DNA from 3 places in the Pseudovibrio sp. W74 genome. Region 1 is predicted to be linked to each of the others. Evidence: riboswitches for the same ligand, from Rfam matches in the RefSeq annotation. Region 1 holds a riboswitch; each other region holds the start of a gene.
The links. A riboswitch is a leader RNA that binds a small molecule or an ion and turns the genes downstream of it on or off. The one in region 1 is predicted to bind thiamine pyrophosphate.
Positions count from the first base shown of each region.

Region 2: another riboswitch for thiamine pyrophosphate. It lies ahead of thiC (phosphomethylpyrimidine synthase ThiC); the one in region 1 lies ahead of PsW74_RS26375 (hydroxyethylthiazole kinase).
Region 3: another riboswitch for thiamine pyrophosphate. It lies ahead of thiM (hydroxyethylthiazole kinase); the one in region 1 lies ahead of PsW74_RS26375 (hydroxyethylthiazole kinase).

Region 1 covers NZ_LMCJ01000060.1:271,953-275,212, forward strand. Annotated here, with positions in the region: gene thiD (bifunctional hydroxymethylpyrimidine kinase/phosphomethylpyrimidine kinase) at 1-660, opposite strand, end outside; gene PsW74_RS26375 (hydroxyethylthiazole kinase) at 660-1,415, opposite strand; TPP riboswitch at 1,457-1,565, opposite strand; gene PsW74_RS26380 (Lrp/AsnC ligand binding domain-containing protein) at 1,776-2,012, shown strand; gene PsW74_RS26385 (xanthine dehydrogenase family protein molybdopterin-binding subunit) at 2,083-3,260, opposite strand, start outside.
Region 2 covers NZ_LMCJ01000013.1:4,655-7,914, forward strand. Annotated here, with positions in the region: gene thiC (phosphomethylpyrimidine synthase ThiC) at 1-1,295, opposite strand, end outside; TPP riboswitch at 1,390-1,510, opposite strand; gene PsW74_RS08990 (hypothetical protein) at 1,694-3,260, shown strand, end outside.
Region 3 covers NZ_LMCJ01000007.1:95,825-99,084, reverse strand. Annotated here, with positions in the region: gene PsW74_RS06235 (tyrosine recombinase XerC) at 1-927, shown strand, start outside; TPP riboswitch at 987-1,089, shown strand; gene thiM (hydroxyethylthiazole kinase) at 1,162-1,974, shown strand; gene thiE (thiamine phosphate synthase) at 1,958-2,599, shown strand; gene PsW74_RS06220 (hypothetical protein) at 2,679-3,110, shown strand; gene lpdA (dihydrolipoyl dehydrogenase) at 3,167-3,260, opposite strand, start outside.

The DNA of each region.
Region 1 (3,260 bases):
CGCCGCAATCGCAGAGGACAAGGTACAGCCAGTCCCATGTGTATTCTGCGTTTTATGTCTTGGCGCCGTATACCACCTCTCCACATCACAGGAGAGGAAGAGATCATCACAGGTATCATCAGATCCGTGTCCGCCTTTCAGCAGAACCCCGTTAGCACCCATGTCCAGCAGCAGTAACGCTTGTCTGTGCATGTCTTCACGGGATTCAGCTACCGGCTGGTCCAGCAAAAAGGCCGCTTCCTGCATATTCGGCGTAATCAACGCCGCCATGGGAAACAGCTTCTGCTTCAGGACCGAAACGGCGGTGTTTTGCAACAAAACATCACCAGAAGTTGCAACCATCACCGGATCAAGAATGACGCGCTTAACATTATATTCCGCCAGCTTTGTGGCAATAACAGCGATAATCTCTGGCTGTGAAAGCATGCCGATTTTCACGGCATCCACCTTCAGGTCAGAAAAAACAGCATCCATCTGCTCCGCCACAAATGCTGGCGGCACATCATGAATACCTGTCACACCTTTGGTATTTTGGGCCGTCAGTGCAGTGATGACACTGGCCCCATAGACACCGCGAGCCGAAAAGGCCTTCAGGTCTGCTTGAATTCCGGCACCACCACCGGAATCCGACCCTGCAATTGTGACTGCAATCGCACTCATTAGGCCAATACCCCACCTTTATTATTCATTGTTTCGAGCTTGAGACGCTCGTTGAACTGGTCAGCCTTCAAGCCATAAAGGGTATCGATGAAAGCTGGAGTGAAGCTTCCCGGTCCGTTCGCCTGCTCTGCGGCAATCTCGCCGCATACACCATAGACAGCAAGCGCAGCAAGCACGGCAAGTTCCTTATCTGGCTCGGTAGCGGCGAAACCAGCCAGCACACCGCCCAGCGCACAGCCAATGCCAGTCACCTTGTCCATATAAGCATGTCCATTGCCCACGGTGTAGGTTGTCTCCCGGCCAAACACAGCGTCTTCAATACCGGTGCGCACAATCAGTGTGTTCTCGGTGACAGCTCCACTCAGCCCAGCGCTCTCAGTCATGTTTGTTTTAAGGATCGAAACATTCTCTTTCAGAATATCTTTCGCAAACTCCATGCGAATGTCTGAGCGATCTACTTTAACCGGGTCCAGAACCACGGGCATAGATTTTTTGGCAGCCCCTTCAAGCCCAAGCCGAATACCATGCCGCCGCTTTCCATCCAGCGTACCAAGATTGAGGAGCAACCCGTCAACACTCTCGATGAATGCAGGAATTTCATCATGGGCCGCTGTCATGGAGGGCACGATGTTACAAGCCAACATGATGTTCGCGGTAAGGCTCTGCGCAACAGAGTTCGTCAGACAATGAACCCGAACGCCACGCTCACGCACGCTCTCAAAGACTTCCCAGAGATTTTCAGTTGTGTAGGACATTTGTTTTCGCTCCCCTATAGATTACGGCGGGAACGATTACCTTGGTACTCATCCCAATTCCCTCCGCCGGCACAATCCGGATCAGGTTCTAGGAGTTGGCTTGGCGCCTCTCAGCCCGTCAGTCACTTCCGAGCACCCCCATTGGTTAGAATTTTTTGCTAGCAAACAAGAGAGCGAACTGCAAGCGGAAACGAGAGGCAGCGACAAAAGGCAACTGGGGGTAGATTTCGCTTAAAAAACGCAAAAGCTTGCAAAAAAACGCAGCTTCAACGCAAAATGCTCACAAAACAACGCAAACTCATATTAGAGCGCATCCCTGAAAGACAAATCAGCCTTTCGGGACAGAAGGATAGCAGATTTATGATTCCGTTCTTTGTACAGATCAAATGCCAGCTCGGAAAAACCTATCAGGTTGCCAACGCCATCGCAGACGCGGAAGTCGCCTCCGAGATCTACTCCACCTCCGGGGATTTCGACCTGCTGGCCAAATTCTACATTGATGATAACGAAGACATCGGACACTTCGTTGCAAACAAGGTTCAGGTCTTCGAAGGCATCCAGGATACCAGAACCATCATCACCTTCAAAGCGTTCTGATACCTACGAAAACAGGCGGGACACCAGCCCGCCTGCATAATCTCTTTTCAAGCTTTACGTTCTTGATAGCTTAACTCTGAGCGTCCTGAATAACGCTCCAGACAGCAACCGGCGTCGCGGGCATATCTATATGCTCAACACCTGCATTCTTGCGCAGCGCATACTGCACGGCATTCATCACCGCCGGCGCCGCTCCAATAGAACCAGCCTCACCAGCCCCTTTGATGCCCATCGCATTTGTCGTGGAAGGAACATTGCTCGTCGAGAAGTCGAAATTCGGCAAATCATCAGCACGTGCAACATGATAGTCCATGAAGGACGCTGACAGCAGCTGCCCGGTTTCATCATAAACCGTGTTCTCACAAAGCGCCTGCGAAATCGCCTGCCCCGCACCACCATGCACCTGACCAGCCAAAAGCATCGGATTCACCGTCACGCCAAAATCATCCACGATCACATAACTGACCACGTCCGCCTTGCCCGTTTCCGGATCAATCTCCACCTCACACACATGCGTGCCATTGGGATAAGTACATTCATCCTGCATGACTTTTTCCGCTGCACTCAAGGTATCCGGTTGCGAACCAGCCACATCAACAAGGCTGACTTGTTGGTCGGTACCAACCACGCGCACCTGCCCGTCTTCCAACGTCAGATCCCCAACACCAACCTCAAGCTTCTCACTGGCGATCTCTTTGATCTTCTTAACCAGCGTTTCAGAAGCCGCCTTCACAGATGGCATACCAATCGGAATGGACCGCGATCCGCCGGTACCACCACCAGTCGCAACACGATCCGTATCTCCCTGCACCATCTCAACCTGATCAAGCTGCAAACCAAGATGTTCTGCAATGACTTGGCCATATGCAGTTGCGTGACCTTGACCGTTGCTCTGCGTTCCAATCAGCAAAGTAACGCTGCCGTTCGTGTTAAGCTCAAGCTTAGCTTCCTCCCCGCCGGCAAAGGCACACGCCTCCACATAGGTCGATAGCCCAACACCGCGGTACAAACCTTTTGCCTTGCTCTCCGCTTCACGCTCCGCAAACGTCGAATAATGAATCTCGTCCAGCGCCTTGGTCAGGTGAGCCCCAAAGGAACCCGTATCATACATGCGGCCAAGCGCTGTTGTATAAGGTAGCGCCTCATCGGGGATAAAGCTCTTACGACGAAATTCTGCCGGATCCATACCCATCTCATGCGCAGCTTTGTCTGCCAGTCGTTCCATCAGATAAAGCGCTTCCGGACGCC
Region 2 (3,260 bases), on a different contig from region 1:
CAGCATTCCAGCTGCTTATCCATGTTCTCTTTGATCTTGTGCATTGCCACATGACCCGGGCCTTCAATCATCACCTGACAATCCTTGGCCCACGCAATCTTGGTCAGCTCACCTAGCGTCTCCAGCTCGGCAAACTGGGCTTCATCATTGGCATCTGCAATGGAACCCGGACGCAATCCATCACCAAGAGAAAACGCCACATCGTACTGGCGGCAAATATCGCAGATCTCGTCAAAGTGCTCATAGAGGAAGCTGTCTTTGTGATGATGCAGGCACCACTTCGCCATGATGGAACCGCCACGGGAGACAATCCCCGTCACGCGATTAACGGTCATCGGCACCATGTGCAGGCGCACACCAGCGTGGATGGTGAAGTAATCAACCCCTTGCTCTGCCTGCTCAATCAACGTGTCGCGGAAGATTTCCCAGGTCAGGTCTTCGGCAACTCCATTCACCTTCTCAAGCGCCTGATAAAGCGGGACGGTCCCAATTGGGACAGGGCTGTTGCGGATGATCCATTCACGGGTGTTGTGAATGTTACGACCGGTAGACAGATCCATCACCGTGTCAGCACCCCAGCGGATCGACCACACCATCTTGTCGACTTCCTCTTCCATGGAGGAGGTGACAGCAGATGTACCCATATTGGCGTTGATCTTGACCAGAAAGTTCCGCCCGATGATCATCGGCTCACTCTCAGGGTGGTTGATGTTTGACGGAATGATCGCGCGGCCAGCAGCCACTTCATCACGTACAAACTCTGGTGTTACATAATCTGGAATGCTCGCACCCCAGTCATTGCCACACCGCTCTTCTGCAACCGCTTCCCGCAACTGGTTTTCGCGGATGGCAATGAACTCCATCTCCGGTGTGATGATGCCAGCGCGGGCATAGGCCAGCTGGGTGACGGCTTTACCGTCCTTTCCGCGCAAGGGGCGAGGCTTCACCGGAAATTCTGGAACAAGCCGGTCGCCTTTCACAAAACCATTGTCTTCAGGCTTAATCTCACGGCCATCATATTCCTCGGTGTCACCGCGCGCCTCGATCCACTTGCGCCGTAGAGCAGGCAAACCTTCAGAAATATTCGTTGTTGCTGTCGGGTCCGTGTATGGGCCGGAACTATCGTAGACTGGCAGCGGTGGCTCACCTGCTGTCGGGTGAACGCTGATTTCGCGCATGGGCACAAGCACGTCTTCGTGCAAGCTGCCACGAACATAGATTTTGCGCGCAGCTGGCAAGGCGCCTGTGGTGATGGATGGGTTCGGCGTCGTCATAATGGTGCTCCTCAAGTTCATAACTCGAAAAAGACACCAGATGAGTCTTGGCTGGGAAACGGCAGAAAGAACTTCTGCTGCTAAGATCGCGGTTGTTACACTAGCCTTATAAACAGGTCCCGCGACCCGTGCTTCCTACGCCAGTATCAACTGGGTCAGGTTCTAAGGGTCGCGTCGCCGAGCTTGCGCTCTGTCAGCCTCTCAGTCTCCTTGGTGAGACTCCCCTGCATACATGATTTTGCTAGAACGATTATGAACTAGTGTCAAGGCAGGTTCGGTTCAGGCGAGGTTCAGAAAACTTTTGTAAGTTGGATTTTATGAAAGGGGAGTCGCTGACACTTATTGGATTTTGCGGTTTGCGTTCCTATCTCTCATCTAAGAATTTCACATCTGGATATCGCGAAAAATAATATCAACGAATGCTTGAAAACTATTCTCTCCCATCCGTTTTAGCTGGCCCAATCTTGCGTCGACTGGAAACCTCACGTTTAACATTCTGGCTCGCAGTGCGCGCTCCGGCGGATGTGAAACTGGATTTGCTCCCACAAGGCCGTGAGCCGCAAACCTACGAGCTGACGAAAGCGCAAACTGAGGTAAACCTGATCTCAGCAGGGGTACATCTCCACTACCTCCTGATCGATCTACCTCTCCAAAGCCCTTTACCGCATGACACTTGGATCAGCTATCGCCTCGCTCTGCGTATGGAGGATGACGAGGAGGCTGGTTGGCAGGATCATTCCGTATGGGCGCCTGATCTCTGCTATGAAAATCAGGAGCTTCCCGGCTTTCTGCTAAGCTCAAAAGTTTCCTCACTCCTGCACGGGTCCTGCCGCAAACCACATCACGAATCCGGCGATGGTCTGGTCGCAGCTGATCAGTTTCTGGCAAAGCATATCAGGGCTGAGAACGGCACCAAAATTGACAAGGAAAAATGGCCAACTGCCCTCGTGATGAGTGGCGATCAGATTTACTCAGATGATGTTGCTGGCCCCATGTTGCGAGCTATCCATGCGCTCATCGAAAAACTCGGTATCACTGAGGAACAGCTGGCAGGCTTGGAAAGCAAAGTGCCTGATAAGGCATCAGATTTCTACCAACACGGCGACACCTACTACCGCCGCGAAAAGTTTCTCCCAAGTCTGGAGAAGAACAGAAAGCTCTGGCTTGTCTTGTTCGGTGGCGTAGAAAAACCAATCTTTACTGCCGATCATGCCCATAACCATCTGATCACACTTGCTGAATTCTTGGCAATGTACCTCCTTGTCTGGTCTCCAGCACTATGGGATCTGGTTGAGACAGACGTTCCTGAAGGACTGACACCAGAAGAAGCAGCGCTCTATGAGAGCGAACAGAAAATCCTGAAGGAGTTTGTTGCGGGTCTCAGCCAGGTGCGCCGCCTGTTTGCCCATCTTCCGGTTGCGATGATCTTTGATGACCACGATGTCACTGATGACTGGAACCTCAACCGTGATTGGGAAGAGACCGCCTACGGCCATCCGTTCTCCCGACGGATCATTGGCAATGCCTTGTGTGCCTATATGCTCAATCAGGGGTGGGGCAACCGACCTGAAGCGTTCTCAGGTGGAACACTTGAAGCGATGACGCAAGCTGTCACGGTGCCCGGCACAAATAGCTACGATGAGTTTCTGGAGCATCTCTTCGCCTTTGAAAACTGGGACTATCACTGGGAACTAGACCCACCACTGCTGGTGTTGGATACGCGCACACGCCGATGGAGATCAGAGCGGGCAGGGTATCTACCCTCGGGTCTTCTGGACTGGGAAGCGGTCACAGATTTACAACGATCTCTGCGCGGAAAAGACGCCGTGCTACTCGTCTCCGCAGCTCCGATCTTCGGCGTAAAGCTGATCGAAACGCTGCAGAAGCTGCTCACGTTCATGGGCAAGCCGCTCATGGTGGATGCGGAATACTGGATGGCACATCCGGGAACGGCAGATGGCATTTTGAACGTGTTCCGCCACCGCA
Region 3 (3,260 bases), on a different contig from region 1:
CTCATCATCTGCAAACCAGATGTTACCGCAGCGATTGAAGACTGGATTGATCATCTGGGATCTGAACGGCGACTGGCTGAACGGACACTGGAAGCGTATGAGCGCGATACCCGTCAGTTCCTGCGCTTCATGACCAGTTATGAAGGTGAACCGGTTGCCCTGCGGCATCTGGAGTCTTTGAAACCAAAGGACTTTCGCGCATTTCTGGCAACCCGCCGGAGGGATGGCGCACAAACGCGGACGCTTGCCCGTGGCCTTGCTGGCATCCGCTCCTTCCTCTCGTTTCTGGAGGAGCGCGGTGAGGTGAATGCGGCTGGTGCTGCGGCGGTTCGTACGCCGAGACTTCCCCGCAGCCTGCCCAAGCCTATCCCCGTTGAGGAAGCCAAAGCGATTGTCAGCAGCGATCTCGCTTTTGAGGACACTCCCTGGGTTGAAGCCCGAAACGCAGCGGTGTTCACACTGCTCTACGGTTGCGGCCTCCGCATTTCCGAAGCGCTGTCTCTGACATCGGCCTCCGCGCCGAAGGAGGGGGATAAGTCGCTGAAGATTCGCGGTAAAGGCAACAAAGAACGGCTTGTTCCGGTTCTGCCAGTGGTAATAGAAGCTATTGAGGCCTACAAAAAGCAGTGCCCTTATGATCTGTCGGGCAGTTCACCGCTGTTTCGCGGCGTTCGTGGCGGCCCGCTGAATGCGCGCATGATCCAGCTGGCCATGCAAAAGATCCGCAGTGCTCTTGGTCTACCAGACACCGCAACTCCTCACGCTTTACGCCATTCGTTTGCAACTCATTTGCTGTCTGAAGGCGGGGATTTGAGGAGCATTCAGGAGCTACTGGGGCACGCAAGCCTTTCTACCACACAGATTTATACGGAAGTGAACAGTGCACAGCTGTTGGACGCTTATGACAAGGCACACCCGCGTCGTTGATAGGTTGTCCCCCTCCCTCACATCACCTTGATCTCCCTTAGCAGATCCCCTAGGTTCATCGATGTGAAACGGGGTGCCCAACACGTTTGTTGTGGCTGAGATCATACTCGAAGAACCTGCTCTGGATAATTCCAGCGAAGGGAGCACTCACGCCGTGTTGGGGGATAGATTGTCTGGCAGTTTGCCAAGTCCCTGATACCAGCTCTCTTTCGCACAACAAGACCGAGGATAAAAATGGGTCGTGTCGAAAGCGCTTGCGCAACTCTTTCTGCAATTCGTGACAACAGTCCACTCGTCCATAACATGACGAACATCGTGGTGGCCAACACCACAGCCAACGCCCTGCTGGCCATTGGCGCCTCCCCTGCCATGGTGGATGGCCCGGAAGAAGCCCCTGAACTTGCAAGTGTTACAGGTGCATTAGTGGTCAACGTTGGCACGGTTACCCCTGCTCAGGCAGAGACCATGAAGTTGGCTACTGCTGCTGCCCACAAAGCTGGTCGCCCTTGGGTGCTGGACCCGGTGGCTGTTGGAGCGCTGACCTTCCGCACCGAGCTTGCTGGTGAATTGCTGGAGAATAAGCCGAGCGTCATTCGTGGCAATGCCTCTGAAATCATGGCACTTGCTGGTCAGGGTGCAGGTGGAAAAGGCGTTGATAGCACGGATAGCTCTCAGGCTGCTCTGGCAGGAGCGAAAGAACTGGCGAAGCAGACGGGCGCTGTTGTTGTCGTCTCTGGTCCTGTCGATTTTATCACTGATGGTGCGCGCACTGCTGAAGTCGCCAACGGGGATAAGATGATGCCTTATGTGACTGGTCTTGGCTGCACGGCAACAGCTTTGACTGGCGCGACACTGGCTGTTTGCGATGACCCGTTTGATGCTGCTGTTGATGCAATGGTTTTCCTCGGAGTGGTTGGTGAGATTGCTGCAAAAAATTCAGCAGGACCAGCAAGCTTGCAGCTGGATATTATTAACGGCCTCTATCAGCTGAACAGCGATATCCTCAACGCAACTGCACGGGTTGAAATGCATGAAACCGTTGCTTGATCTTTCCGTTTATCTGGTGCTGGGGCCGCAAGACTGCGCCGGTCAGGATCCCGTCGACATAGCAATCGCAGCCGCACAAAACGGCGCTACTGTTGTGCAGCTTCGTGACAAGACTGGCAGCACGCGCGAGCAAATTGAGCTGGCAGAGCGGTTGATGCAAGCGTTGAAACCGCTGAATGTGCCGCTAATCGTCAATGATCGCGTAGATGTTGCCTTAGCGGTTGATGCGGACGGTGTTCATGTTGGGCAGGATGATATGGATGCCACGAAAGCCCGGGAGCTGATCGGCTCTGATAAGCTGCTTGGTCTATCAGTCAGCACTCAGGACGAGCTGGATGCTGCGGACTTTTCCGCCTGCGATTACCTTGGCATAGGCGCCTGCTTCCCGACAAACAGTAAGGATGATGCGGCTGACATGGGTATGCAGAGCTTTGCCGGTTTAACGGTTCAATCTCAGTTGCCTGTGGTTGGAATTGGCGGAATTTCGCTTTCTAATGCGGATCAGGTGATCAAAGCTGGGGCAGATGGAGTTGCAGTTATTTCTGCAATCTGTGGGGCATCCAGTCCATCCGCAGCTACGCGCAAGCTTCAGGACATCGTCAAAAGCGTAAAAGACCTAGGGTGATAGGATAAAACACGCATTTACTCCTCGCAGAGCCCATCTACATTGATATATGAGAGGACTAGGCAGGGAGCTTTTAGTCATGAAACTTAGACAAACAACATTTATGTGCATTTTCTTCTGCACGTTTGCTTTTCTTGTTTCAGCAGCTCAAGCTCAAACAGCCTGTGAAGTCCGCAAATCAGAGATGGCGGAGCTGGGGGACTGGGAAAATCCCAAAGCACGTTTGAAAGAGCTTTCTCAGATTGAAGTTCAAGGCCAGTGCCTTGATGGGCAACTGGTTGTGCGCGCCCGCGCATTTACCAGCTGCTCCCCTCGCGATTGCAAATGGGGTTGGGCTCCAGGGCAGCTTAGTTTTTCTGGTGTACTAACGTTCCGGTTTGGCGGCTTCTTCAAAGCGCAACACATTGAGCTTCGGCCAATGGGAGAGCGTATTCAGGCTTACGTGCGAACAGAAAACCACGATCCAACGTTTCCCAATAAGACACGCAGCTACATCCTTGTTCGCCAATAGCAAAAAAGCCGCCTCAGTTTCCTGAAGCGGCTTTTTCTTAATCTGGAACTTCCAGATTACATATGGATTGGCTTGGCGAATGTCGCCATAGCAGCTTCTTTCACTGCCTCAGACATTGTTGGATGCGCATGACAGGTGCGACCCAGATCT